DNA from 4 places in the Hydrogenophaga sp. NH-16 genome. Region 3 is predicted to be linked to each of the others. Evidence: predicted binding sites of a transcription regulator. Region 3 holds the regulator's gene; each other region holds the start of a gene.
What was found. Region 3 encodes sigma-54, which starts transcription at its own class of promoters, with help from an activator protein. Its sites were predicted from a motif close to TGGCANGNAANCTGCTTT; they were not measured.

Region 1 (7,092 bases), 890 kb from region 3:
CGATCTGGTTGAGCGCGATCTCCAGCTCGTAGAGCTGGTCGTTGCGCGCCTCGTCCACGCGCGGGGCCTGGCTGGTCGGGCCGATGAACAGGCCGCTGAACAGGTAGGACAGCGAGGGGTGGTTGTGCCAGTAGGCCACCAGGCTGCCCAGCAGCTCGGGCTTGCGCAGGAAGGGTGAGTCCGACGGCGTGGCGCCGCCGAGAACGAAGTGGTTACCCCCGCCGGTGCCGGTGTGGCGGCCGTCGGTCATGAACTTCTCGGCGCACAGGCGGGTCTGGTGCGCGGCCTCGTAGAGGAACTCGGTGCGCTCGACCAGCTCTTCGAAGCTGCTGCTGGGGTGGATGTTGACCTCGATCACACCGGGGTCGGGCGTGACCTGCAGCATCTTCAGGCGCGGGTCGCGCGGCGGTGGATAGCCTTCGAGCACGATCTTCATGCCCAGGCGCTCGGCCGTGTCCTCCACCGCCGAGAGCAGGTCGAGGTAGTCCTCCAGCCGCTGCATCGGTGGCATGAACACGTAGAGGTGCTGGACCTTGCCGCCACTGGCCTTCTCGGCCTTGGGGCCGTTGGCGCGCTGCGGGTCGCGCGCCTCCACCACCAGCGCGGTGCGGGTCAGCCAGGCGGCCGATTCGCCGCGCCGCGGCAAGCGGGACGAGAGCTGCTGCGCCGGCGAAGAGGCCGGGTGCGGCTGGCCACGGCGCAGGCCAAGCGCCTCGACCTCGCCGCCGGGTCCCTGTTCGTCGAACCAGTCGGTGCCCTGCAGCGACACGGTGCCGCCTTCGGCAAAACCGCCGCCCACGGTGTGCGGGTGCACCTGGTGGCGCAGCGCCGAGCCGGTGGGCAGCGGGTCGCGTGCGCTGTGCGGGTCCTGCTCGATGTGGTAGGGGTAGTCGCCCATCGACACCCAGGGCAGGGAGTCCAGCGGCAGGCGGTAGCCCATGGGCGAATCACCCGGAATCAGGTACATGCGCTCGTCGCGGAAGAACCAGGGACCGGTGGACCAGACCGTGCCGCTGACGCGGTGGTAGGCGCTCTTGCCGTTGTTCGAGAGCGGACCGTGGCCCGAGGCCTGCAGCGGCAGCACGTAGCCCACGGTGGCGTCCAGGCCCTGGCCGAACACGCGGCGCAGGCGCTGGCGTTCCAGCTCGTCGTCGAGCTTGCTGTCGAAGGGGTCGACGTTGACCGGCAGGCGCCGTTCGCGCCACAGGTAGTACCAGGTGTCTTCGTAGCCGGGGGTGATGTACTGGGTCGACAGGCCCAGGCGGCGCGCCAGTGCCTGCGTGAAGCGCTGCGCGTCGTCGGCGGTGTAGCGGGCTTCGTCGCGCTCGTCGGCCAGCAGGGCCGGGTTGCCCCAGCAGGGTTCGCCGTCAGCACGCCAGAACACCGACAGCGCCCAGCGCGGCAACTGCTCGCCCGGGTACCACTTGCCCTGGCCCATGTGCACGAAGCCGCCGTCGCCGTAGCGCTCGCGCAGGCGGCCCAGCAGTTCGGTGGCGTAGCCGCGCTTGGTCGGGCCCAGGGCGTCGGTGTTCCACTCGGCGGCGTCGCGGTCGCTGATGGCCACGTAGGTGGGCTCGCCGCCCTGGGTCAGGCGCACGTCGCCCTTCACCAGATCGGCGTCCACCTGTTCACCGAGCTTCAGCACCTCGTTCCACTGGTCTTCGGTGTAGGGCTTGGTCACGCGCGGCGATTCGTGGATGCGCATGACCTTCATCTCGTGGCTGAACTCGACCTCGCACTTGTCCACGCCGCCTTCCACCGGCGCGGCGCTGGAGGGCTGCGGCGTGCAGGCCAGCGGAATGTGGCCCTCACCGGCGAGCAGGCCCGAGGTCGGGTCCAGACCGATCCAGCCGGCGCCGGGCAGGAACACTTCGCACCAGGCATGCAGGTCGGTGAAGTCCTTCTCGGGGCCGCTGGGGCCGTCGATGGCTTTCACGTCGGGTGTCAGCTGGATCAGGTAACCCGAGACGAAGCGCGCGGCCAGGCCCAGGTGGCGCAGCAACTGCACCAGCAGCCAGCCCGAGTCGCGGCAGGAGCCGCTCTTGAGCGTGAGAGTGTCCTCTGGCGTCTGCACACCCGGCTCCATGCGGATGGTGTAGGCGATGTCCTTCCAGAGCTTCTGGTTGATGCCGACCAGGAAATCGATGGTGCGCTGCTCGCTGCGGTCGACCTGCTCCAGATAGCCCTTGAGCAGGGGCGTCATCGGTGCGGTGGCCAGGTAGGGGGCCAGTTCCCGCTTCTGGGATTCGTCGTAGGTGAAGGGGAACTTCTCGGCGCGTGGTTCGAGGAAGAAGTCGAACGGGTTGTAGACCGCCATCTCGACCACCAGGTCGATCGTGACCTTGAATTCGGTGGTGGGTTCGGGGAAGACCAGGCGCGCCTGGTAGTTGGCGAAGGGGTCCTGCTGCCAGTTGATGAAGTGACCCCCCGGTTCGATCTTCTGCGAGTACGACAGCACCTTGGTGCGGCTGTGCGGTGCCGGCCGCAGGCGGACCACCTGCGGGCCGAGTTTGACCAGGCGGTCGTACCGATAATGGGTGATGTGGCTCAGGGCGACATGGATGGCCATGCTGGGGTCACTTTCAACAGGGAGTCACAAACAATGAAAACGCTGCCAGGGCGGGCTGCCGCGCGCGTTCGACAAAAACTAGCAAGTCCCGCGCCACGGCGCACGGCTGTCCGGCGGACCGTCTGATGCACCCGCTGTGGGCGGTGCTGCCTGGCGCGGTGCTGGGGGTGGCGCTGCAGCTTCTGCAGGCCCGGCTGTGGCCGGTGGCGGGGTACGCGGGGCTGCTGGCGGCGGCGCTCTTGCTGGCCGGCGTTGCTGCACGGGTCGGGGCCAGGCGACGTGCCGGGCTTGCGCTGGGCGCCGCCCTGCTGGCGGGTGCGCTCGCGGCGGCCGGGGCAACGGGCCTGCGCGCTGCGCGCCACCAGGCGCAGGCGCTGAGCGCCCCGCTGGAGGGCGTGAACCTGGTGGTCACCGGGCAGGTGGCCACCATGCCCCAGCGCGGCGCCGACAGCGACCGCTTCGAGTTCGCCGTGGCATCGGCGACGAGGGACGGCTTGGCGGTGGATCTGCCGCCGCGGCTGCTGATCAGCGACTTCCGGGGTCAGGGAACGGGGCGCACCTGGCGCGCGGGCGACGCCTGGCGGCTGACGGTGCGTCTCAAGCGTCCGCACGGTGCCTCCAACCCCCATGGCTTCGACCGCGAGCGCTGGCTCTGGGAGCAGGGCATCGGCGCCACCGGCTACCTGCGCGATGGCCCGCGCGACCCCGCGCCGGTGTTCCTCGGCGCCAGCGGCGGCCACCCGGTCGAAGCGGCGCGCCAGTGGGTGGCGGACCGCATCGCTGCGCGTGTGCAGGAACCGCGCAGCGCCGGTGTGCTGGCGGCGCTGGTGGTGGGTGACCAGGCGGCGATCGAGCGCAGCGACTGGACCCTTTTCCGCGACACGGGTGTGGCTCATCTGATGAGCATCTCCGGTCTTCATGTCACCGTGTTTGCGTGGCTGGCCACGGCGTGCATCGGCTGGGGCTGGCGGCGCTGGGCCCATGCGTGGCCGGGGGTGCTGCTGGCGGTGCCGGCACCGCGGGCGGCGGCCTGGGGTGGTGTGGCGGCCGCGGCGGCCTACGCGCTGTTTTCGGGCTGGGGCGTGCCGGCGCAACGAACGGTGCTGATGCTGGCGCTGGTGGTGGGGCTGCGGCAGGGCGTGCGCCAGTGGCCCTGGCCCCTGGTCTGGCTGCTGGCGATGGTGGCGGTGCTGGCGCTGGACCCCTGGGCGCTGGTGCAGCCGGGGTTCTGGCTCAGCTTTGTGGCGGTGGGCATCCTGTTCGCCTCGGGATCGCGGCAGAAGGCGGGGCCGGTGCGCCGCCTGCTGCGCGAGCAGGCGGTCGTCACGGTGGCGCTGGCGCCGCTGGGGGTGCTGCTGTTCGGGCAGCTGTCGCTGGCGGGGCTGGTGGCCAACCTGCTGGCCATTCCCTGGGTGACGGGTGTGGTCACGCCGCTGGCCATGCTGGGCGTGATCGTGCCGCCGCTGTGGGATCTGGCGGCGTGGGCCGTTCAGGGGCTGGTGGTGTGTCTGGAGTGGCTGGGCGGCTGGCGCTGGGCCACGCTGTTTCAGCCCATCCCGCCCCTGCCGCTGGCGCTGTGTGGAGTGGCCGGCGGGCTGCTGCTGGTGCTGCGCCTGCCGTGGTCGCTGCGTTCGGCCGGCCTGGTGCTGCTGGCGCCGATGCTGGCCTGGACACCCCAGCGGCCTGAGACCGGCGAGTTCGAGGTGCTGGCGGTGGACGTCGGCCAGGGCAGTGCGGTGCTGGTGCGCACCGCCGGCCACAGCCTGCTCTACGACACCGGTCCGCGCTACGGCCCCGGCAGCGACGCTGGCGACCGGGTGGTGGTGCCGCTGCTGCGCGCGCTGGGCGAGGCGCCCGACATGGTGGTGGTGAGCCACCGCGACAGCGACCACTCGGGTGGTTCGGGCGCGGTGCACGCGGCCTGGCCAAGGGCGCGCTGGCTGTCCTCGTTCGGCGAGGGTGAGCGCTGCCTGGCCGGTCAGCGCTGGCACTGGGACGGGGTGGACTTCGAAGTGCTGCATCCGTCGCCGGAACACTTTGACGACACCGGCCAGGGACGGCTGCCGAGCAACGCCATGTCCTGCGTGCTGCGCGTGGGCAATGGCCGGCGCTGGGCCTGGCTCAGCGGCGATCTGGATGCCGAGCGCGAAACCCGGCTGGCGCTGGCGCAGCCACAGTTGCGGGCCGACCTGCTGCTGGCACCGCACCACGGCAGTGCCTCGTCCAGCAGCCCGGTGCTGCTCAACACCCTGCGGCCTTCGGTGGCGCTGGTCCAGTCGGGCTACCGCAACCGGTTCGGGCACCCGGCACCGGTGGTCCGGGACCGCTACGACGCGCGGGGCATGCGGTGGGTGGCATTGCCCCAATGTGGTGCGGCTCTGTGGCGCAGCGATGGGCCCTTGAGCGTGCATTGCCACCGGGATGCAGTGCGCCGCTACTGGCACCATCCGGGTGCGCCTGTGGCGGACGAGGGCGATGAGGCGGACCCCGGCGGGTGACCACTGGCCCGCTCCTTGCTATGCTGGGTGCAGGAGAAAAAGCCCATGAGCCGACCGATGTTTGACGAAATGAACGCCTCGCCCACCGAGGTGCGGGCCCACTACCTGAACTACGCACGGTGGCTGGCACAACAACCCGAGGAAGTCATGGCATCGCGCCGCGAGGAGGCGGAAATGATCTTCCGCCGCGTCGGCATCACCTTCGCGGTGTATGGCGCCAAGGACGAAGACGGCGCCGGCACCGAGCGCCTGATCCCCTTCGACCTCATCCCGCGCATCATTCCCGCCCACGAGTGGAAGAGCATGCAGGCCGGGCTGGTGCAGCGCGTGACCGCGCTCAACCGCTTCATCCACGACGTCTACCACGACCAGGAGATCATCAAGGCGGGCCACATCCCGGCCGACCAGATCTTCCAGAACGCGCAGTTCCGCCCCGAGATGATGGGCGTGCAGGTGCCCAGCCAGATCTACTCGCACATCGCGGGCGTCGACATCGTGCGGGCACCGAATGCGCAAGGCGAGGGCGAGTACTACGTGCTCGAAGACAACCTGCGCGTGCCCAGCGGCGTGAGCTACATGCTGGAAGACCGCAAGATGATGATGCGGCTGTTCCCCGACCTGTTCGGCCAGAACCGCGTGGCGCCGGTCGCGCACTACCCCGACCTGCTGCTGGAGACCCTGCGCGCGGTCAGCCCCGCCACCACCGCCGAGCCCACGGTGGTGGTGCTCACGCCCGGCATGTACAACAGCGCCTACTTCGAGCATGCGTTCCTGGCGCAGCAGATGGGCGTGGAGCTGGTCGAAGGCCAGGACCTGTTCGTCAAGGACAACTTCGTCTACATGCGCACCACCAAGGGCCCCAGGCGCGTGGACGTGATCTACCGCCGCGTGGACGACGACTTCCTCGACCCGCTGGTGTTCCGCCCGACCTCGACACTGGGTTGCGCCGGTCTTCTCGGCGTCTACCGCAGCGGCAACGTGACCATCTGCAACGCGGTGGGCACCGGCATTGCCGACGACAAGTCGATCTACCCCTACGTGCCCAAGATGATCGAGTTCTATCTGGGCGAAAAACCAATCCTGAACAACGTGCCGACCTTCATGGGCCGCAACCCCGACGACCTGAAGTACATGCTCGACCACATGCACGAACTGGTGGTCAAGGAAGTGCACGGCGCGGGCGGCTACGGCATGCTGGTCGGCCCCGCTGCGACCAAAGCCGAGGTGGACGAGTTCCGCGCCGTGGTCAGGGCCAAGCCCGACGGCTACATCGCGCAGCCCACGCTCAGCCTCTCGACCTGCCCGACCTATGTGGACAGCGGCATCGCCCCGCGCCACATCGACTTGCGGCCCTTCGTGCTCAGTGGCAAGGAGGTGCAGATGGTGCCCGGTGGCCTGACGCGCGTGGCGCTTAAAGAAGGTTCGCTGGTGGTGAATTCGTCGCAGGGCGGCGGCACCAAGGACACCTGGATTCTGGAAAACTGAGAAAGACACGACATGCTTTCGCGTACCGCCGACCACCTTTTCTGGATGTCCCGCTACACCGAGCGGGCCGAGAACACCGCGCGCATGCTCGATGTGAACTACCAGACCTCGCTGCTGCCGCAGTCCGCCGCGGTGGCGCAGGTGGGCTGGCAGGGCCTGCTGTCGATCAGCGAGCTCATGCCCAGCTACACCGCCAAGTACGGCCATGACATCACGCCGCGCAACGTCATGGACTTCATGGTGCGCGACGAGTCCAACCCGTCGTCCATCGTGTCCTGCCTGCGCGCGGCGCGCGAGAACGCGCGGGCGGTGCGCGGCGCGCTGACCACCGAGCTGTGGGAGACGCAGAACGCCACCTGGCTCAAGCTGGCGGGATACCTCAAGTCCAGGGACTTCGAGCGCGACCCGGGCGCCTTCTTCGAATGGGTCAAGCACCGCTCGCACCTGTCGCGTGGTGTGGCGGTGGGCACCATGCTGCAGGACGAGGCCTTCCACTTCTACCGCATGGGTTCCTTCCTGGAACGCGCCGATAACACGGCG
Region 2 (7,092 bases), 1.1 Mb from region 3:
AGCCTGCCCTCGGCCCAGCGCATCGAGGTGCTGCGCGGGCCGCTGGCCCAGCTCTACGGCAATTCGGCCGGCGGCGTGCTGCAGGTGTTCACCGCCGACGGCCCGGCGAAACCCGAAGTCCGGTTCAGCGTGGATGCGGGTTCCGAACAGCTGCGCCGCTACGGCCTGCAGGCGGCGGGGCAGAGAGGTTCACTGAACTATGTGATCGACCACAGCGACTTCTCCACCGACGGCTGGCGCGTCAACAGCGCGGCCAAGCGCAAGCACACCAATGCCAAGCTGCGCTGGGCGCCCAGCGACGCCACGAAGCTCACCCTGGTGGCCAATTCGTTTGACCAGCCCGAATCGGGCGACCCGCTGGGCCTGACGCGCGAGCAGTTCGAAGCCAATCCGCGCCAGGCGGTGGCGAACTCCACGCTGTACAAGGCTGGCAAGGACGTGTCGCAGAACCAGGTCGGCCTGGTGGCAGAACACCAGCTGGATGCGAAGAGCGAACTCTCGGCGCGGGTCTACGCGGGCCAGCGCGACCTGGACAACCGGCTCTCCATCCCGCTGATGGCGCAGACCTCGCCCACGGCGGCCGGCGGCGTGGTGCAGCTGGACCGCAGCTACAGCGGCACCGGCCTGCGCTACGCCCGGCGCATCGCGGCGGGCGAGGGCGAGGTGCGGCTGAGTGCGGGCCTGGACCTGGAGCGCATGAGCGAGCGCCGCCGCGGCTTCATCAACAACCTCGGCGAGCCGGGCGAGCTCAAGCGCGACGAGGACGACAGCGTGGACAGCACGGGCGTCTACACCCAGGCCGACTGGGCGATCAACGAGGGCTGGAGCGCGGTGGCCGGCCTGCGCGCCAACCGGGTGAGCTTCAAGGTGAAGGACTTTTTCGTGCGCCCCGGCAACCCCGACGACAGCGGCCGCGCACGCTTCAACGCCACCAACCCGGTGATCGGTCTCACGCGCCACCTCAGCCCCGACACCAACCTCTACGCCAACATCGGCAAGGGTTTTGAGACGCCGACGCTGACCGAGATCGCCTACACGGCAGACGGCAGCGGCCCCAACCTGAATCTCAAGTCCGCGCGCAGCACCCACGTGGAACTGGGCCTGAAGACCAAGCTGGGCGAGGGCCAGCGGCTGGACGCCGCGCTGTTCCACATCGGCACCACCGATGAAATCGTGGTCGCGTCCAGCAGCGGCGGGCGCACGGTCTACACCAACGCGGGCAAGACCAGCCGTTCGGGCATCGAGCTGGCGCACAGCGCGCAGTGGAGCCCCGAGTGGCGCACGCACCTGGCGTTCTCCACGCTGAATGCCCGCTTCGACCAGGCCTTTGCCAGCAGCAGCGGCGCCACCGTGGCCAAGGGCAACCGCATTCCCGGCACGATGAACCGCACGCTGTTCGGTGAGCTGGTCTGGCAGCCGCGCGCCTGGCCCGGCTTCACGACCGCGCTGGAGGTCGTGCACCGCGGCTCGATGGTGGTGGACGACGTGAACAGCGACCGCACCGACGCGGCCACGCTGTTCAACCTGCGGCTGGGCTGGGAACAGAAGCTGGGCGCGTGGAAGCTGCGCGAGTACGTGCGCGTGGACAACCTGGCCGACAAGGCCACCATCGGTTCGGTGATCGCCAACGACGGCAACCGCCGCTTCTTCGAGCCGGCGCCGGGTCGGCAGTGGGGTGTCGGCGCCACGGTGAGCTACGCGTTCTGAACCCGGCCGGGGTTCAGAGCCCCGGCTTCTGCAGCGCCTTCAATACCTCTGTCTGGAAGTCCGGGCCTTCGGCGGCGGCCATGAAGGCGCCGATGGCGCCGTCGAAGCGCACCGTGCCCTGGTGCAGCAGCAGCAGGCGGTCGGCGGTCTTCACTTCTTCAATGAGGTGCGTGGCCCAGAGCACCGCTAGGCCCTGGTCGCGGCACAGGCCGCGCACCGTGTCCAGCAGTTGCTGGCGCGAGGCCGGGTCCAGGCCCACGGTGGCCTCGTCCATCAGCAGCAGGCGCGGGCGGTGCAGCAGCGCGCGCACCAGCTCCACCTTGCGCCGCGTGCCGCCCGAGAGGCTGCGCACCACGGCCTTGGCCTGGTCCTGCAGGCCGATGGCGGCGAGCTGCGCGTCGATGCGCTCGCGCGCCGTCTTGCGCGGGATGCCGTGCAGGTCGGTGTGGAACAGCAGGTTGGCCATCACCGTCAGGTCCAGGTCGAGCGCGCTCTGCTGGAACACCACGCCCAGGCCCGCGAGCGCGCGCGCGGGGTGCTGGCGCATGTCCTGGCCGAGCACATGGATCGTGCCCTGGTCGGGGGTGAACAGGCCGGTGAGCAGCTGCAGCAGGGTGGACTTGCCGGCGCCGTTGGGGCCGAGCAGGGCCACCATCTCGCCGGGTTGCATCGACAGGGTGACGCCCTTGAGCGCGGGTTTGCCGTTGTAGGCCTTGTGCAGGCCCTCGGCCTGCAGCACGGAGTTGAAGGCGGGCGGTGTGGGTTCGGTCATGAGGCGGTCTTGGCCAGCAGGTTCATGCGTGCGAGCAGCTTCTTTTCGCGTTCCACGGTGGCGAGCACCGCCTGGCGGTAGTCGCGCGTGCCCAGGTAATCGAGCGACTGATCGTACTTGGCGAGCGCGCCCGCATGACGTTCGCTGAACATGGCCTTGTGGAACACGTCGTGCAGCTTCTGCACCACCGCGGGCGGTGTGGCGGCCGGCGCGGCCAGGCCCCATGGCGAGGTGTAGACCGCCTGCGGATAACCCAGTTCGCGCATGGTGGGCGCGTCGGGCCAGCGCGGGTTGCGCGTGGCGTTGAAGGTGGCGAGCACGCGCATCTGGCCTTTCTCGACCCAGGGCGCGAAGCCGGTGGAGTTGACGCCCGCCATGATCTGCGCGCCCGCGATGGCCAGCATCTGGTCGGCCGTGCCCTTGTAGGGCACGTGCACGTACTTCACGTTGTGCTGCAGCAGGATCTCTTCCATCGCCAGGTGGGCGGTGGTGCCGATGCCGGTAGAGCCCAGGATCAGCTCACCGGGGTGTTTGATGGCCCAGTCGATCAGCTCGGTGGCGCTCTTGAACGGACTGCTGGCCGGCACCAGCAGGCCGAAGCTCACGCCCGAGACCTGCAGGATGGGCGCGAGGTCGGTCACCGGGTCCCAGGGCACGTGGTTCATCAGTGCGTGGCGGTAGACCGTGATGGGCACCTGGCCGATGGTGTGACCGTCGGCCTCTGCCGCCTTGAGCGCGGGCGCCACCAGCGTGCCGGCCGCGCCGGGCTTGTTGACCACCAGCACCGGCTGGCCCAGCAGCGGCTCGGCCTCTTCGCAGAGGATGCGGATCGTCAGATCGGTCTGACCGCCCGCGGGCCAGGGCACGATGAGCTGCAGCGGCTTGCTGGGAAAGGGCGCCTGGGCCCTCGCCAGCGGCGTCGCAGACGCCACGGCCAGCGCGCCGGCCTGGAACAGGATGTCGCGGCGCGTCGGGTGCCGGGCCTGGGTTGTGTCACGGCTCAGGGTTATCCCTGTGTCATTTTTGAACGCTGGGAACAGCGGTGTGTGTCTCATGGCGGGGCCTGATAGTCTCCTGTCCCTCGGAGCGCCCTCGGGACAGGGCATCTTGAGGCAAATTCTGTTCCCGCAACAGCCCATGGCCCACTGGCACCGAATTTGCAGAGGCATCGCGCGCCCGTGGCGATGCCCGCCCGGCCGCTGACCGTTTGACAACACCAAGGAGACAAAGACATGGCCCTCCGTGCCACCGCATTCCGCCGTTCCCTGCGCCCCCTGACCGCAGCCCTGTGCGCCGCCGGCGCCACGCTCGCCTTCAGCCTGCCCGCCCATGCCGAAAGCAAGGTCTACGTGTCCAGCGAGAAGGACAACAAGCTCTACGTGTTCAACACCGCGGGCGAGCGCCAGGGCGCCATCGACGTGTGCAAGCGCCCGCGCGACATGAGGTTCAACGCCGATGGTTCGCAGATCTTCGTGATTTGCGGCGACAGCAACGCCATGGGCGTGGTGGACGTGGCTGGCGGCAAGCTGGCCGGCACCGTGCCGCTGGGCGAGAGCCCGGAGATGTTCGACCTCAGCCCCGACGGCAAGACCGCCTACGTGTCGGTCGAGGACGACAGCGTGCTGGGGGCCTACGACATCGCAACGAAAAAGGCGGTGTTTGAAGTGAAAACCGGCGGCGAGCCCGAAGGCGTGCTGGTCACGCCCGATGGCAAAACCGCCTACGTGACCTCCGAAGTGGCCAACGTCGTCCATGTGATCGACCTGGGCACGAAGAAGGTGACCAAGAACATCAAGGTCGGCAAGCGCCCGCGCCGCTTCGTCATGTCGCCCGACGGCGGCGAGCTGTGGGTCACCAACGAACTGGACGCCACCGTGAGCGTGGTCGACACCAAGACCCACACCGAGAAGCAGAAGATCAAGTTCGAGGTCAAGGGCATGCGCCCGGCCGACATCACCCCCGTGGGCATGGCCATCAGCCCGGACGGCAAGAGCATGTGGGTGGGCCTGGGCCGCGCCAACCACGTGGCCGAGGTGGACGTGGCGAGCAAGGCGGTGAAGAACCAGGTGCTGGTGGGCAAGCGCGCGTGGGGCCTGGGCTTCACGGCCGACGGCAAGACCCTGTTCGTGGCCAACGGCCTGTCGGACGACATGACGCTGGTGGACACGGCGTCGGGCAAGGCACTGAAGACGGTGCCGGCCGGGCGTGTGCCGCACACCATTCTTGTGAGCAAATGACAGAGCCTGTGGCCCACCCCCATCGCTTGCCCACTTCGTGTGGCCGCTCCGCCCCTCAAGGGGCAATGCCTGCGGCCCGGCAAAGCCGGTTCCGCGGCATTCTGGGCTTGGGTTTGTGGTGTGCCTGCGTGTGGGCGTCGGTGCCTGCTCCAGCGCTGGCCGCCACCAAGGTCACCATCGCGGTGGTGTCGCTGGACGGCGACCCGCGCCACGCGCCGCGCCGGCTGGAGAAGGCCTACCCCGGCCACCCCACCGGGCGCGCCATCGACGGCGTGCAGCTGGCGGCCGAAGACTCGGCGTTTGAGCTGGACGCCGCCGGCATCGCGCTGGAGGTGAAGGACGTGGTGCTGCCCAACGCCGCGGGCCTGACCAAGGCCTTGGCCGAGCTGAAGGCCGCCAAGGTGCAGCACGTGGTGGCCGACCTGCCGGCCGCCGAATTGCGTGCGCTGGTGCAGGCGGCGCCGGCCGCGCTGGGCGGCGCCATCGTGTTCAACGCCGCGGCCGACGACGACGCGCTGCGCGGCGCGCAGTGCGCGGCGCACCTGCTGCACACCGTGCCGAGCCGCGCGATGCTCAGCGACGCGCTGGCGCAGTACCTGGCGGCGCGCAACTGGCGCAAGGCCCTGGTGCTGCAGGGCCCGCTGCCGGGGGACGCACCCATGCTGGAGGCCTTCAACCGCTCGGCCAAGCGCTACGGCATCAAGGCCACGTCCACCAAACCCTTCAAGCTCACCGGCGACCCGCGCGAGCGCGACCTGGGCAATGTGCGCCTGCTGACTGGCGGCGACCGTGAGCACGAGGTGGTGGCGGTGCTGGACAGCGACGGCGAGTTCGCGCGCACCGTGCCGTACGCCACGCAACTGCCGCGGCCGGTGGTGGGCGCCAATGGTCTGGTGGCCGTGCCCTGGCACCCGCTGTGGGAACGCAACGGCGGCCCGCAGCTCTCGCGCCGTTTTGCCAAGGAGCACAAGCGCCCCATGACTGGCCACGACTGGGCCGCCTGGATCGCGGTCCGTGCGGTGGCGACCGTGCTGGTGGACCTGCCCAAGGCGCCCATCGCGCAACAGCTCAAGACCCTGCGCGGCGGGCCGGTGGCGGTGGACGGCTTCAAGGGGCCGCGCCTGTCGTTCCGCGCCTGGGACGGGCAGCTGCGCCAGCCCATCTTCCTCAGCCACGTCGACGGCGTGGTCGGCGTGGCCCCGCTGGACGGCGTGCTGCACCCCAGGGAAGTCATGGACACGCTGGGCGTGGACGAAGCGGAAAGCGCATGCAAGCAGCGGCCCTGATCACCCCCGACCCGACACCCGCGCTGTTGCCGCACCTGCTGCGCGCCCTGCGCGCGGTGGTGGGCCGCGAGATCGGTCGCTTCCTGCGCCAGCCCTCGCGCCTGGGCTCGGCCCTGGTGCGGCCGCTCCTGTGGTTCGTGGTGTTCTCGGCGGGCTTCCACAACGTGTTCGGCGTGGCGATTGCGCCGCCCTACGAGACCTACGTCGAATACAAGGAATACATGGTGCCCGGCCTGCTGGGCATGGTGGCCCTGTTCAACGGCATGCAGAGCTCGCTCTCCATGGTCTACGACCGCGAGATGGGCGTGATGCGCCTGCTGCTCACGGCGCCGCTGGCGCGCGGCTGGCTGTTGGCGTTCAAGCTGCTGGCCGGCACCGCACTGTCGGTGCTGCAGATGGTGGTGTTCCTGGTGATCGCCTGGGCCTTCGGCGTCGAGCTGCCGCTGCTGCACCTGCCGGCCGCGCTGCTGGCCATGGTGTGCGGCGCGGTGATGCTGGCCTCGGTGGGGCTGGTGCTGTCGGTCTACGTGAAGCAGCTGGAGAACTTCGCCGGCACGATGAACTTCGTGATCTTCCCGATGTTCTTCATCAGCCCGGCGCTGTACCCGCTGTGGAAGCTGGAGGAGTCGGGCGCCTGGTGGCTGCTCAAACTGGCGCAGGCCAACCCCTTCACCCACGCGGTCGAGGCGATCCGCTTTGCGATGTACGGGCAGTTCAATGGCACCGCCTGGGCGGTGGTGCTGGGCTGCACGGTGGTGTTTTTTGTCGCCGCGCTCTGGGGCTACGACCCGCAACGCGGCTCGATCAGCAAGAAGCCTGGCGGTTGAGCCAGGCCCGGAGATCCAGCCATGCGCCTTGCTTCCAACCGCCGCCAATGGCTGCTGTCGACCGCCGCCCTGGTCGGCGGGGCAGCGCTGGCGCAGGACGACCAGACCGGCGGCGATCCGCTGGGCTCGATGCAGTACCCGAGTCTGCGCGAGCAGACCATTGGCAGGGCCAAGGCGACGTTCAGCGACGCGGTGATCGTCAAGGGGCCTGCCTTCGCCGACGACGCGATGAACGTGCCGCTGCTGGTGGATGCGCGGGCGCT
Region 3 (7,092 bases):
CGGCGCTGCTTCGCGGCCTCGTCCTTGAGGGCGTGCCAGACGTGTGGCTGGAACGGCAGCAGCTTCTCGAACGCGAAGCGGCGCTGCAGACCGGGAGCGACCCGCAGCGCGATCTGTGCCGCTTCGATCGCCACCGTGCCGCTGCCGCAGCAGGGGTCGTACAGCGGCACGATGTCGTCCAGCGATTCGGCCTCGGCGCCGTTCCAGCCGGTGGCGGCGATCATGGCCGCGGCCAGCGTTTCCTTCAGCGGCGCGTCGCCTTTGTCCTCGCGCCAGCCGCGCTTGAACAGCGGCTCGCCCGAGGTGTCGATGTAGAGGCTCACCGTGTCGGTGGTCAGGTGGGCGTAGAGCCGCACGTCGGGCCAGGTGGTGTTGACGCTGGGGCGCTCGCCGCGCTTGTCGCGGAAGCGGTCGCAGACTGCGTCCTTGATCTTGAGCGCCGCGAAGTTCAGGCTCTTGAGCGGGCTGTGCTGCGCCGTGACCTCGACCTTGATGGTCTGCTGCGGCGTGAACCAGATTTCCCAGGCGACCTCGCTGGCGGCCGCGTACAGGTCGTTCTCGCTGCGGTAGCCACCGTGCCAGAGCTGCACCAGCACGCGCTGCGCGAGCCGGCAGTGCAGGTTGAGCTTGAGCGCGTCGCGCCAGGACGCCAGCAGCGCCACACCGGCGCGCGACTTCTGCACCGCGGTCTCGCCCGTGATGCGCGTGACTTCGGCGGCGAGGTAGTCCTCCACGCCGGCGGCGCAGGGGAGGAAAAGATTCAATTGGTTCAAAGCGCTTTTCTCAGGTTCGCCGGCGCGATGCGCAGCGCCTCGCGGTATTTCGCGACCGTGCGGCGCGCGCACTCGATGCCCTGCTCCTTGAGCAGGTCCGAGAGCTGGTTGTCGGACAGCGGCTTGGTCGGCTCTTCGGACGCGATGAACTGCTTGAGCAGGGCGCGCACCGCCGTGCTCGACGCATTGCCGCCGGTCTCGGTTCCCAGGCTGGAGCCGAAAAAGTACTTGAGCTCGTAGGTGCCGAACGGCGTGGCCATGTACTTGGCCGTGGTCACGCGGCTGATGGTCGACTCGTGCAGGCCCAGCTCGTCGGCGATCTCGCGCAGCACCAGCGGGCGCATGGCCAGTTCGCCGTGCATGAAGAAGTTGCGCTGGCGCTCGACGATGGCGCTGGAGACGCGCAGGATGGTGTCGAAGCGCTGCTGGATGTTCTTGATGAACCAGCGCGCTTCCTGCAGCCGCTGCTGCATGGCCGCGTGGCCCGCTTCGCCGCCGGCCTCGCGCCGCCCCCGCAGGGCGTTGGCATAGACATCGTGCACGCGCAGGCGCGGCATCACCTCGGCGTTGAGCGAGACCTTGAAACCGCGACCGGCGCGGGTGACGATCACGTCGGGCACCACGACGTTGCGCTCGACGTCGACGAAGCGCCGGCCCGGCTTGGGCTCCAGGCGGGCGATCAGCGCCAGCGCGGCGCGCACGGTCTCGTCGTCGTGCCCGGTGGCCGCACACAGGCGCTTGATGTCGCGCTTGGCCATCAGCTCCAGCGGCTGCTCGCAGATCGCCAGCGCCGTGCGGGCGGCGGGCGTGTTGCGCAGCTCCATGATCTGCAGCCGCAGGCACTCGCCCAGGTCGCGCGCGCCCACGCCCGTGGGCTCCATCTGCTGCAGCCACTGCAGGGCCATGCCCAGGCGCTGCTCAATGGCCTCGACTTCGTCGAAGCGCGGCTCTTCGTCGGCCGGCCGGCCCGCGGTCAGGCGCCAGCAGGCGCGCGCCAGCTCGTGCAGGCTGTCCTCCAGATACCCGTCGTCGTTGAGCGACTCGATCAGGAAAAACAGCGCCGCGCTGTCCTCGTCCGACAGGCGCAGGCAGCGCGCCTGCTCGTGCAGCTGGTCCTGCAGGCTGACCGGCACACGGGCCAGGTCGGCGGCCGTGGCGGTGTCGTCGTCGTCCCCACCGGAACCGCTGTTGCGCGCGGGTGCATCGCCGCCCCATTCGCTGTCGTCGGGCGCCATCTCGACGGTGCCGTCGCCTTCCCAGCTTTCTTCGACCGGCGCGGCGCCGTCCAGCCGGCTCTCGACCTCGTCGCTGGCGCTGTCTGCGCTGTCGGCCTGGGTGGTGCGGGTGTCCGGTTCGGCGCTGCGCAGCTCGACCACCGGCTGCGCCGCTTCTTCCAGCTGCTCGCCGGCGACCACCGGTGCGTCCGCGGTCTGCACGCCGAAATCTTCGCGATCGGCCACTTCCTCGCCCCGTTCCAGGAACGGGTTCTCGTCGAGCATCTGCTCGACTTCCTGAGCCATCTCCAACGTGGACAGCTGCAACAGGCGGATCGACTGCTGCAATTGCGGCGTGAGCGCGAGGTGCTGCGACACCCGCAGCGACAGACCTTGCTTCATCGGCTCATTCCGTCACATGCGGAAGTTCTCGCCCAGGTAGACGCGGCGCACCTCGGCGTTTTCGATGATCTCGGCGGTGGTACCGCTGGCCAGCACATGACCGTCGCTGATGATGTAGGCGTGGTCGCAGATGCCCAGGGTTTCGCGCACGTTGTGGTCGGTGATCAGCACACCGATGCCGCGCGACTTGAGGAAACTGATGATGTGCTGGATCTCCAGCACCGCGATCGGGTCGATGCCGGCGAAGGGCTCGTCCAGCAGGATGAACCGCGGCCGGGTGGCCAGCGCGCGGGCGATCTCCACGCGACGGCGCTCACCGCCCGAGAGGGCGGGCGCGGGCGAATCGCGCAGGTGGTCGACGCGCAGCTCCTTGAGCAGCTCGTCCAGCCGGGCATCGATCTCGCGCGCGGACAGCGGCTGGCCGTTCGCGTCCTGCTGCAGCTCCAGCACGGCGCGCACGTTCTGCGCCACCGTGAGCTTGCGGAAGATCGAGGCTTCCTGCGGCAGGTAGCCCAGCCCCAGCCGGGCACGGCGGTGGATGGGCAGGGACTCGATGCGGTGACCGTCCAGCAGGATCTCGCCACCATCGGCCCGCAGCAGGCCGACGATCATGTAGAACGACGTGGTCTTGCCGGCGCCGTTGGGACCCAGCAGTCCCACCACCTCGCCCTTGTCCACCGACAGGGACACGTCCTTGACCACCTTGCGGCTGCCATAGGACTTCTTGAGTCCCCGGACCTCCAGACGGCTGTGCGACGGCATGCCGCCCGACGGACTGGCGCTGGCGACGGTCTCCGTCACTTCTTGGGCTCGGTGATCTTGCCGCTGGGACGCAGCGTGGCCGGATCGGTCGCCGGGGCGGCGGGGCCGTTCTTCTCCTCTTCCGGGATCGGCGTGAGCATGGCGCGCACGCGGCCGGTGGGGTTGGCAGCGGTCTTGCTGGTGTCCCCACCCTTGACCGTGAACACCTCGGTCAGGCTGTTGTAGAGGATCTCGCTGCCCACGCTCTGGTCGTTGAGCAGGGTGCCGCGGTAGCGGCGCAGCACCGCGCGACCGGTGAACAGCACCGTCTGCGCCTTGCTGTCGTATTCGATGCGATCACCCTCGCCCTCGATCCATTCGTCCACGCCTTCCCGCTTCTGGCGGAAGAAACCGGCCTTTTCGGGGGTGCCCAGCAGCAGACCGTACTGATTGCCTTGCGGGTCCTGGCGCACGTCCAGCTTGGCACCGCGCATCAGGATGGTGCCCTTGGTGATCACCACGTTGCCTGTGAACACGCTGGTCTGGCGTGTCTCTTCGTAGCGCAGCGCATCGGCCTCCACGTTCATGGGCTTGTCCTTGTCGGCCTTTTCGGCCTGCGCCAGCAGGGGCAGCATCAGGCCAATGACGGCCAACATCCGGGCGATGGAACGGGGGGTTGGTGCGTGTGGGTGCATGGCGTTTGAGGGCACAGATCTTGCATTCATTGTAGCGGCGCCCAGAGCGTTTCGCCGCTGCGCCGGCACATTGTGCCCGCCATGAAACCAGGAAGCCCGCACAGGGCGGGCTCCGAAGGGAAGAGGGTCAGAAACCGGTCAGCCTTTGCGGGCCTCGGCAATCAGCGAGTCCGCCACCAGCAGGGTGCGCGGCCCTTGTCCGCCCACATAGAACTTGCCGGCGATGCCCAGGGCGGGCGTGCCTTCCACCTGGTAGGCGTCCTGCAGACCAACGGCCTTCTCCGCCAGCTTGGCAGCCTGGCCATTGAAGATGCCCAGAAACTGCTCGCGGTTGACACCCTGTTTTTCGATCCAGGCGGTGATGGCGGGCGCGGTCGTCAGCGGCTGGCGCTCTTCGTGGATCGCCTTGAACACCTTGACGTGCAGCGTGTCCACCAGGTTCAAGGCCTCCAGCGTGAAGTACAGGCGCTGCATCGGCACGAAGTTCTGGTTGAAGGCCACCGGCATGCGGCGCACCGTCACATGGGCCGGTTTGCGCTTGATCCACTCATGAAAGACCGGTTCAAAGTTGTAGCAGTGGATGCAGCTGTACGCGAAGAACTCGACCACCTCGACCTGCCCCGCCGGGCTCTCGGTCGGCGCCGGCTTGGCCAGCCGCTGGAAATCGGTGCCTTCCTTGAAGGCCACGCGCTGGGCCAGGGCCGGCGACAGGGTCAGCCCGCTGGCGGTGGCGGCACCAGCCACCAGGAGGCTGCGCGAAAAATCTCGACGATGCATGGAATCGGACTCCTTGAAATGACCTGAATCAGGCTCCCGGGACAGCGAAAAGTTCCTCGGTACCGTGCAATCAGCGCTGCACCCGCACCAGCGCCGCTTCCACCCCGTTCACCTCCAGCTGTTCGCGCGTGGCCTCGGCCATGGCCTTCTGGCCAAATGGTCCCATGCGGACACGGAACACGGTGCGCCCCGCCTGCTCGCGTTCGGTGATGGTGGCGTCCATGCCCAGCATGGCCAGCCGTGCTTTCTGCGCCTGCGCCTCTTCGGGAGACTTGAATGCCCCCGCCTGCACGAAGTAGGAGAAGGGGTCGGCCCCCTGCGCAGCCGCGGGCTCCGACGCCCCTCCGGCCTTGGCCCTCATGAGGTCGCCCAGCGGATCGCTGTCCGGCTTGGTGGCCGCGTCAGCGGCTTTGGCGGCCGGCGCCTTGTCGGGCTCCGCCGCTGAGGCGTCCTTCGGTGCCGCGTCGCCGGCGGCCGGCGGGGTCGTTTCGACTGGAGCCGGCAGCGGCGGCGGCTTGTTCACCAACCCGGCGTTCGGGTTCCAGCCCTTGTTGCGTTCGGCCTCGGCCGCATCGTCGGCCGGCTTGCGGGTGACACCGCGGTCCACGAATGGCACCGGCACGCGCGTCACATACACGGCCACCGAGAGCGCCAGGCCCAGGCCGACGAGCAGGCCGACCACAAAGCCAACCAGGGTGCCGCCACGCTGAGCGCGGGCCTGCGGGAATGAAATGTTCATGGGAGGTGGGAGGTTCACATCTTCTGCGGGGCGCTCACGCCCAGCACGGCCAGGCCATTGTGCAACACCTGTGCCGTTGCCCGGACCAGCGCCAGACGGGCGCGTTTGACCGCTTCGTCGTCCACCAGGATGCGCTCGGCGTCGTAGTAGCTGTGGTAGGCCGCGGCCAGCTCGCGCAGGTAGAAGGTCACGTCGTGCGGCGCAAAGCCCTCGGCCGCTGCGGTCAGCATGGCCGGGTACTTGGCCAGCAGCAGCATCAGCGACTGCGCGGCCGGCGTGTGCAGGGGCGACAGGTCGGCGCCGGCGAGCGAGTCCACGTCACCGCCCCAGGCCGCCAGCACCGAGCAGATGCGCGCGTGGGCGTACTGCACGTAGTAGACCGGGTTGTCGTTGTTCTTCTGCACCGCCAGATCGACGTCGAAGGTGTATTCGGTGTCGGGTTTGCGACTGAGCAGGAAGAAGCGCACCGCATCCTTGCTGGTCCACTCGATCAGGTCGCGCAGCGTCACATAGCTGCCGGCACGCTTGCTGATCTTGACCTCTTCGCCGTTGCGCACCACGCGCACCATGGTGTGCAGCACGTAGTCGGGGTAGCCCTGGGGGATGCCCACGCCCGCGGCCTGCAGGCCGGCGCGCACGCGGGCGATGGTGCCGTGGTGGTCGGTGCCCTGGATGTTGATGACCTTGGTGAAGCCGCGCTCCCACTTGGCGATGTGATACGCCACGTCGGGCACGAAGTAGGTGTAGGACCCGTCGCCCTTGCGCATGACGCGGTCCTTGTCGTCGCCGTAGTCGGTGGACTTGAGCCACAGCGCGCCATCCTGCTCGTAGGTCTTGCCCGCCTCGCGCAGCTTCTGCACCGCCGCGTCCACACGGCCACTGGTGTAGAGGCTGGACTCCAAGTAGTAGTTGTCGAACTTCACCGCGAAGGCCTTGAGGTCCAGGTCCTGCTCGTGGCGCAGGTAGGCCACGGCGAACAGGCGGATGTCGTCCAGCGCCTCGGGGTCGCCGCTGGCGGTGAATTCGCGGTCGTCGGAATGCACCGTCTTCTTGGCCAGGTAGTCGTTGGCGATGTCCTGGATGTAGTCGCCGTTGTAGGCGGCCTCGGGCCATTCGGCATCACCGGGCTTGAAGCCCTTGATGCGCAGCTGCGTGCTGGTGGCCAGCGTCCCGATCTGCACGCCCGCGTCGTTGTAATAGAACTCGCGGTACACGTCCCAGCCCTGGGTCGTGTAGAGGTTGCAGATCGCGTCGCCCAGCGCGGCCTGGCGGCCGTGGCCCACGTGCAGCGGGCCGGTGGGGTTGGCCGAGACGAATTCGACCATCAGGCGCTGGCCGTTGGAGGGCTGGACACCGAAGGCCTCGCCCGCCTGCAGCACCTCGGTCACGATGGCCTGCTTGGCCGCGGGCTTGAGCCGCAGGTTCAGGAAGCCGGGACCGGCGATCTCAATGTCGGCCACCCACTGCTGGTAGACGGGCAGCGCCATCAGCGCGGCCTTGAGCTGCTCGCCCAACTGGCGCGGGTTGGCCTTCAGCGGTTTGGCCAGCTGCATGGCGGCCGTGACGGCGTAGTCGCCATGGGCCGCGACCTTGGGCGATTCGAAAGCCGCCTTGTCGCCGGCGCCGGGTGAGAGCTGGTCCAGGGCCTGGGCAAGGCCGGTCAGCAGTTCCTGTTTGATCTTGAGCATAGGGACGGGATTTTAGGTTCGGGAAAGCCCTGCCCCCGGCTGTCAGACCGCCTTAAGACAAAC
Region 4 (7,092 bases), 400 kb from region 3:
ACCGCCTTGCGGTAGTGCTGGTACTGCGGGTCGTCGGCCAGGGCGACGCGGTGGCGCGGGCGCGGCAGGTCGACCGCAAGCACCTCGCCGATGGTGGCGGCCGGCCCGTTGGTCATCATCACGATCTTGTCGGACAGCAGCACCGCCTCGTCCACGTCGTGCGTGACCATGACCACGGTGGCCTGGGTCTTGGCGACGATCTCCAGCAGCTCGTCCTGCAGCTTGGCGCGGGTCAGCGCGTCCAGGGCGCCGAAGGGTTCGTCCATCAGCAGCACCTTGGGCTCCATCGACAGCGCACGGGCAATGCCCACGCGCTGCTTCATGCCGCCCGAGATTTCGCCGGGGCGCTTTTGCGCGGCGGCCTTCAGGCCCACCAGTTCCAGCGCCGCATCGGTGCGCACCTTCAGCTGGATGCGGGTTTCGGTGCGGCCGAACACCCGCTCCACAGCCAGGAAGATGTTCTCGTAGCAGGTCAGCCAGGGCAGCAGCGAATGGTTCTGGAACACCACGGCGCGCTCGGGGCCAGGGCCTGCGATTTCCTTGTCGGCGCACAGCAGCACGCCACCGGTGGGCGTGGTCAGTCCGGCGATCAGGTTCAGCAGCGTGGACTTGCCGCAGCCCGAGTGGCCGATCAGCGCGACGAACTCGCCTTTGGCGACGGAGAGGTTGATGTCCTTGAGCGCGGGGAACAGGCCCTTTCTGGTCTTGAAGGTCTGCTCGACGCCCTGGATGTCGATGTACTTCGTGTTCATGCTTTCACTTCCTCATAGGTGAAGATAGAGGCCAGCTTGATGAGCGCGAACTCCAGCAGCAGGCCGACGATGCCGATCACGAAGATGGCGATGATGATGCTGGAGACGTTGAGGTTGTTCCACTCGTCCCAGACCCAGAAGCCGATGCCCACGCCGCCGGTCAGCATCTCGGCGGCCACGATCACCAGCCAGGCGGTGCCCACCGCCAGGCGCACGCCGGTCAGCAGGTAGGGCAGCACGGCGGGGAACAGGATCTTGGTGAAGATCTTCCACTCGCTGAGGTTGAGCACGCGGGCCACGTTCATGTAGTCCTGCGGCACGCGCTGCACGCCCACCGCGGTGTTGATGACCATGGGCCAGATCGAGCAGATGAAGATGGTCCAGATGGCGGCCGGGTTGGCGCCCTTGAACACCAGCAGACCGATGGGCAGCCAGGCCAGCGGCGACACCGGGCGCAGCAGGCTGATGAGCGGGTTGAACATGCGCGAGAGGAACACCGAGCGGCCAATCGCAAAGCCCGCCGGAATGCCGACCAGCGCCGCCATGCCGAAGCCGATGGCCACACGCTGCAGGGAGGCCAGCACGTTCCAGCCCACGCCCTGATCGTTGGGGCCGTTGCTGTAGAAGGGGTCGGAGAACACCTGCACCGCCTGCGCCCAGGTCTCGGCCGGTTTGGGTATGCCGCTGTTGGAGGTGGACGCGATGGCCTGCCAGACCAGCACGAGCACCGCCAGGCCCAGCACCGGCGGCAGCACGGCCATCCAGAAGCTGCGCAGATCGATCGCAGGCTTTTTCGGAGCAGGGGGCGCTGCGGCGGGCCTGGCTTGCGAGGCGGTCATGGCTTTGGCGATGGGCGAGGTGGTGGGGCTGGCGGCGGGCGGGGCCGAAGCCTCCAGCGGCATGTGAAAAACAGCGGCAACCATGGTGGTGCTCCTTGTGAAGGGTCAGGCCTTGATGGCGAAGCCGTCGGCGTACTTGGCGGGGTCCTTGCCGTCCCACACCACGCCGTCCATCAGCTTGCTGCTGCGCATCGGGTCCTTGGGCACGCTGATGCCCATGGCGCCTGCGACGGACTTGTAGAGCTCGATCTGGTTGATCTGCTTCGCGATGCCGAGGTAGTCGGGGTGGCTCTTGATCAAGCCCCAGCGCTTGTGCTGGGTGAGGAACCACATGCCGTCGGACAGGTAGGGGAAGTTGACCTTGCCGTCGTTGAAGAACTTCATGTGGTTGGGGTCGTCCCAGGTCTTGCCCATGCCGTTCTGATAACGGCCCAGGATGCGCTGGTTGATCGCGTCGACACCGGTGTTGATGTAGGCCTTCTGCGCCACGGTCTCGGCCATCTTCAGCTTGTTCTGCAGGCCGGCGTCGATCCAGCGGCTGGCTTCGAGCACGGCCATCATCACGGCGCGCGTGGTGTTGGGGTACTTCCTGACGAAGTCGGCGGTCGTGCCCAGCACCTTCTCGGGGTGGTCTTTCCAGAGGTCCTGGGTGGTGTTGGCCGTCACACCGATGCCGTCCATGATGGCGCGGTGGTTCCAGGGTTCGCCGACGCAGAAGCCGTCCATGTTGCCCACGCGCATGTTGGCCACCATCTGCGGCGGCGGCACGGTGATCAGCTTGGCGCCCGACAGCGGGTTGATGCCCGCGGCGGCCAGCCAGTAGTGCATCCACATCGCGTGGGTGCCGGTCGGGAAGGTGCCCGCGAAGGTGTACTCGCGCTTGTTTGCGGCCATGAACCTGGCCAGGGACGGGCCGTCCACCGCGCCCTTGTCGGCCAGCGCCTTGGACAGCGTGATCGCCTGGCCGTTGTTGTTCAGGCTCATCAGCACGGCCATGTCTTTCTTGGGGCCGGCCGTGCCCATGTGCACGCCGTAGACCAGGCCGTAGAGCACGTGGGCGAAGTCCAGTTCGCCGTTGACCAGCTTGTCGCGCACGCCGGCCCAGCTCGCCTCCTTGGTGGGCACGATGGTCACGCCGTACTTCTTGTCGAAACCCAGCACGCTGGCCATCACCACGCTGGCGCAGTCGGTCAGGGGGATGAAACCGATCTTGACCTCGGTCTTTTCCGGCGCGTCGGAGCCGGCGGCCCAGACGCCGCTGTGGCCCAGGGTGGAGAAGAAGGTGGCGGCGGCCGCGCCCTTCTTGATGAAGTCGCGGCGCGAGCCGCTGTCGGCGGCGGGCGCGGCGGCGGTCTCGGGTGTCGTGGCGCGGTGGTCGTTCATGCTCAACTCCTGTGAAGAAAAAACCGAAAACTGAAACCGGAAAAACAAAACGGCGCCCATTCCAGGCCCCCCTGTCGGGGGCGAGAAATGGACGCCGTTGTCCTGAGTGTCCTGAGACCGTCGGGAGGGTGTGCCGCCATTGGCACGTCCCGTTGACCATCCTTGAGCACGGACCGTGCCAGCTTGTGCTGGTTGGCTCCGTTGAAAGCGTAACTCTTTGAATTGGCTGGGTTTTTCGAAGAAGGCGGTGCAGGGGCAGCCGCTGAACGGGGTGTCAGGGCGGCTTCAAACTGGTGCGCGGCCGTGCGGCGGCACAGCTTTTGTGCGCCGCAACAGGTGGGCTCAGCGCAGGCCCGGCGGCAGGATCTCGGCCATGGCCAGCACCGCCTGCGCCACGTCCACCAGGCGCCGGTTCTGGTTCATCGCCATCTGGCGCAGCGTCTTGTGCGCCTCGTGCTCGCTGAGCTGGCGGTGTGCCATCAGCAGGCCCTTGGCGCGTTCGACGATCTTGCGTTCGTTCAGGCTGGCACGGACCATGTCCAGCTCGTCACCCATCTGCTGCAGGCGCTGCGCCTGTTCGTGCACCAGTTCGAGGATCGAGCGTTCCACCTGCGGGCCGTAGGCCTGCACCGGGTGCCCCAGGTTCACCGGCGGCGCGGGGGCGGCCTGGCCTTCGTCGAAGAAGTCGCCGTGCTCGGGCAGGTCCTCGCCCAGCGACTCGGCGCGCTGCCACTTCTGGAAGTCGGCCAGGTCGCGGGTGGCGGCCGCCAGGCGCTGGTGGCACAGGGCCTCCAGCTCGGCGGCCAGCGCGTCCTCCACCGTCTTCATGGTGTCCATGCGGGCGGTGCAGGCGTCGAACCAGATCTGGCTCAGGCCGGTGTCCAGCGGGCCGCCGGGCAGCGAGGTGGCCAGGATGCGGCGCAGCCGCTCCAGCGAGGCCTGCGTGTCGTGCCGCTGCACGGCGGCCCAGGCCTCGCGCAGCGGCTCGCTGGCGAAGTCGGCGAACACCTGCAGGCAGCGTTCCTGCGAGTCGATCAGGTGCAGCAGGCGCTGCTGGCCGTCGGCCTGCGCGCAGCCCGCCGCAAACAGGGCCGAGCCGGTGGCGCGTTCCTGGCCGGCGAATTCCTTGCCCTGGATGAAGTTGAACAGGGCCACCAGGCGGCGCGAGATGTCGGGGTCGGAGGCGCTGTCGGCGGCCTCGAACACCACCGCCAGCAGGCCGTTGATCAGGCGGATGTAGCCGGCGGTGGCGCGTGCGGCGCTCCAGACCTGTGTCTGCACACGCAGGCGCAGCAGGGGTAGGGCGTCCAGGCCCTGCAGCACATAGGCGATGCGGCTGAACAGGCGGGCGCCGTTGCCGGCGCGCGGGGTCTCGGTGTCCAGGGTGTCGAAGGCGGCGCGCACCTCGGCCTGCAGCTCGTCGCAGCACGCCACCTGGGCCAGGCGCTCATCGGCCCAGTGCTGGCCTTGCGAGGCGAGGTAGAGGTTGGACAGGCCGCGCTCGCGCTGCAGCGCATGGATGAAGCGGCCGGTGGCGTTGACCAGGGCGCTGGTCAGCGCCAGCTGTTGCAGGCCGGCGATTTCGCAGCGCTTGGCGGCAATGAGGAAACAGAAGGCCGATTTCATGCCCTGGGGCGGCAGCAACATTCGTGCCGCCTGGAGCGTGGGGGCCCGACAGTTTCAGGCAGGTGTCATGCCGTGCCGGCGTTTGAGATCGGCGGTTTCCGAGCTCGCAAGAAATGCCAGGAACTTTTGTACGGCATCCGGCTGCGTGCTCACGGTGGCGCGGGCCGCCGAGAAGGTGGTGACGATCTGTACGGCTTCGGGCAGGCCGCCGATCACGTCGATGCCGACCACACCCGTCATCTCGCTGAGCTGCTGGAAGCCCAGTGCGACTTCGCCTTTGGCAACCAGCGAACCCACCGAGGTGCCTGGCGGCGGCGTGACGATGCGCGGTGCGATCTGCTGCGCAATGCCCCAGCGCTCGAACAGCTTCGCCAGTTGCACACCGCTGGGACCGGTGGAGTAGCCGAGCGTGGGCGCGGCCAGCACCGCGGCCTTGAGCGCGGCTTCGGTGGCGATGTCCGGGTGCGGGGTGCCGGCCGGCACGGCCACGGCCACGGCCGAGCGGACCATGTCGGTGCGGCTGTCGGCCGCCACGTGGCCGCTGGCGGCCAGCTTCTCGATCGCGTCCGAGGCCAGGGCCACGATGTCGAAGGCCTCGCCGGCCACGACGCGTTTGGCCGCGTCGACGCCGCCGACCGAAGTGACGGCGACCATGGTGTCCGGCTGTTGCGCCGAATACGCGGCCACCAGGTCGGCCAGCAGGGCCTTGGTGGCCATGGAAGAGATCAGGGTCAGGGAAGTGGTCGGCATGGCGGCAAAGGGCTCGTGGGCGGAGCCCGCCAGCGTATCAAAGCCACTCTCGTCTGACCCGTGTCCGCGCGTTCTTTCTGTTATCAGGCCACGGCATGGACCGGCGCGGCCGCCGCTGCGACCGGGGGCGCTGAGGGCACCAGCTGCGCGCGCACCGACACCACCCCGCCGACCATGATCAGCGCCGGCGGGCGCACCTGGTGGCGCAGCGCCAGCGCGGGCAGCTCGGCCAGCGTGCCGGTGATGCAGCGTTCGTCGGGCAGGGTGGCCTTCTCGACCAGTGCGGCTGGCGTCTGCGGCGACAGGCCGTGGGCGATCAGCTGGCGGCAGATCTCGGGCAGGTTGTTCACGCCCATGTAGAGCACCACGGTCTGGCGCGGGCGCGCGAGCATGGCCCAGTCCATGTCCAGGCCCTGGCCGTCGCGCAGGTGGCCGGTGGCCAGCACGAGGGAACAGGCGTGGTCGCGGTGGGTCAGCGGAATGCCGACCGAGGCCGCAGCACCCTGAGCGGCCGTGAGGCCGGGGACCACGGTGAACGGAATGCCCTCGGCCGCCAGGGCCTGGGCCTCTTCGCCGCCGCGGCCGAAGATGTAGCCGTCGCCGCCCTTGAGCCGCAACAGTGAGCGGCCGCTGCGCGCCAGTTGCACCATGAGTTCGATGATCGAGGCCTGGGGCAGGGTGTGGCGCGAGCTTTCCTTGCCGACATAGATGCGCTCGGCGTCGGGGCTCAGGTGTTCCAGCACCGCCGGGCTGACCAGGTGGTCGTACAGCACCAGCCGCGCCGCCTGCAGGGCCTTCACCGCCTTCACCGTCAGCAGATCCGGGTCGCCCGGGCCCGCGCCCACCAGCGTCACCGTGCCCGGAGGCGCTGCGCAGCCATCGGCATCGGCGGTCCGCGCGGGGGTGATCAGGTTGACCAGGTTCATGACTCGCTCCGTCGTGGGATGGCGGCCCGGCTGCATCGCCGGGACGTCCGTTGTTGTGAGGCCCATTGTTCGGACGCGACGGAGGACCGTCCTTGAACCAGTTCAAGGACAACGCCTGTGACCGGGCAGAGCATGTGCCTGCTCGCATCGGCCATGGACAGCAGCCGGGCGAGCGGGCACAGCGCCCCACCAGGGACGGCCACTTCAAACGCTGCTCCACGACGGAGAGAGAACATCATGAGATCCCGCACCACGATTCGCCTGACGATGCTGGCGATGGCGGCACTGATCGGCACCGGCGCGTTCGCGCAGGCGGCTGCAGACAAGAAGCTCAGCCCGGCGGAAGCCAACTACCAGGCCGGCGGATCGCCGCTGGTCAACGAGCCGATGTACCAGGCGACCAATCCCAAGGCGCCGCCGATGACGCAGGCCGAGTTCGACACCGCACGCAAGATTTACTTCGAGCGCTGCGCCGGCTGCCACGGCGTGCTGCGCAAGGGCGCCACCGGCAAACCGCTGACACCCGACATCACCATCGGCAAGGGCACGGACTACCTCAAGGTGTTCATCGCCTACGGCTCCCCGGCCGGCATGCCCAACTGGCAGACCAGCGGCGAGATGAGCGAGAAGGAAGTGGACCTGATGGCGCGCTACATCCAGCACGACGCGCCCACGCCGCCCGAATACAGCCTGGCCGACATGAAGGCCACCTGGAAGGTGATCGTCCCGCCCGAGAAGCGGCCGACGAAGAAGATGAACAACTACAACATCACCAACATCTTCAGCACCACGCTGCGGGACACGGGTGAGGTGGCG

Region 1: the regulator sigma-54 is predicted to act here: its motif matches at 2,648-2,665, upstream of DD542_RS02755 (transglutaminase family protein).
Region 2: the regulator sigma-54 is predicted to act here: its motif matches at 3,626-3,643, upstream of DD542_RS16305 (PQQ-dependent catabolism-associated beta-propeller protein).
Region 4: the regulator sigma-54 is predicted to act here: its motif matches at 3,138-3,155, upstream of DD542_RS19840 (CmpA/NrtA family ABC transporter substrate-binding protein).

What each region holds. Positions count from the first base shown of each region.
Region 1 is NZ_CP029344.1:564,782-571,873, forward strand. It holds gene DD542_RS02755 (transglutaminase family protein) at 1-2,569, opposite strand, end outside; gene DD542_RS02760 (ComEC/Rec2 family competence protein) at 2,695-5,067, shown strand; gene DD542_RS02765 (circularly permuted type 2 ATP-grasp protein) at 5,113-6,552, shown strand; gene DD542_RS02770 (alpha-E domain-containing protein) at 6,565-7,092, shown strand, end outside.
Region 2 is NZ_CP029344.1:3,383,910-3,391,001, forward strand. It holds gene DD542_RS16290 (TonB-dependent receptor) at 1-1,707, shown strand, start outside; gene DD542_RS16295 (ABC transporter ATP-binding protein) at 1,721-2,479, opposite strand; gene DD542_RS16300 (tripartite tricarboxylate transporter substrate binding protein) at 2,476-3,534, opposite strand; gene DD542_RS16305 (PQQ-dependent catabolism-associated beta-propeller protein) at 3,712-4,716, shown strand; gene DD542_RS16310 (ABC transporter substrate-binding protein) at 4,845-6,002, shown strand; gene DD542_RS16315 (ABC transporter permease) at 5,984-6,829, shown strand; gene DD542_RS16320 (quinoprotein dehydrogenase-associated SoxYZ-like carrier) at 6,851-7,092, shown strand, end outside.
Region 3 is NZ_CP029344.1:4,507,968-4,515,059, reverse strand. It holds gene DD542_RS21735 (THUMP domain-containing protein) at 1-773, opposite strand, end outside; gene DD542_RS21730 (RNA polymerase factor sigma-54) at 770-2,389, opposite strand; gene lptB (LPS export ABC transporter ATP-binding protein) at 2,402-3,151, opposite strand; gene lptA (lipopolysaccharide transport periplasmic protein LptA) at 3,187-3,786, opposite strand; gene DD542_RS21715 (thiol:disulfide interchange protein DsbA/DsbL) at 3,964-4,602, opposite strand; gene DD542_RS21710 (SPOR domain-containing protein) at 4,673-5,341, opposite strand; gene argS (arginine--tRNA ligase) at 5,356-7,029, opposite strand.
Region 4 is NZ_CP029344.1:4,112,642-4,119,733, forward strand. It holds gene DD542_RS19830 (ABC transporter ATP-binding protein) at 1-752, opposite strand, end outside; gene ntrB (nitrate ABC transporter permease) at 749-1,675, opposite strand; gene DD542_RS19840 (CmpA/NrtA family ABC transporter substrate-binding protein) at 1,697-2,974, opposite strand; gene DD542_RS19845 (nitrate regulatory protein) at 3,317-4,600, opposite strand; gene DD542_RS19850 (substrate-binding domain-containing protein) at 4,655-5,350, opposite strand; gene cobA (uroporphyrinogen-III C-methyltransferase) at 5,434-6,276, opposite strand; gene DD542_RS19860 (nitrite reductase) at 6,514-7,092, shown strand, end outside.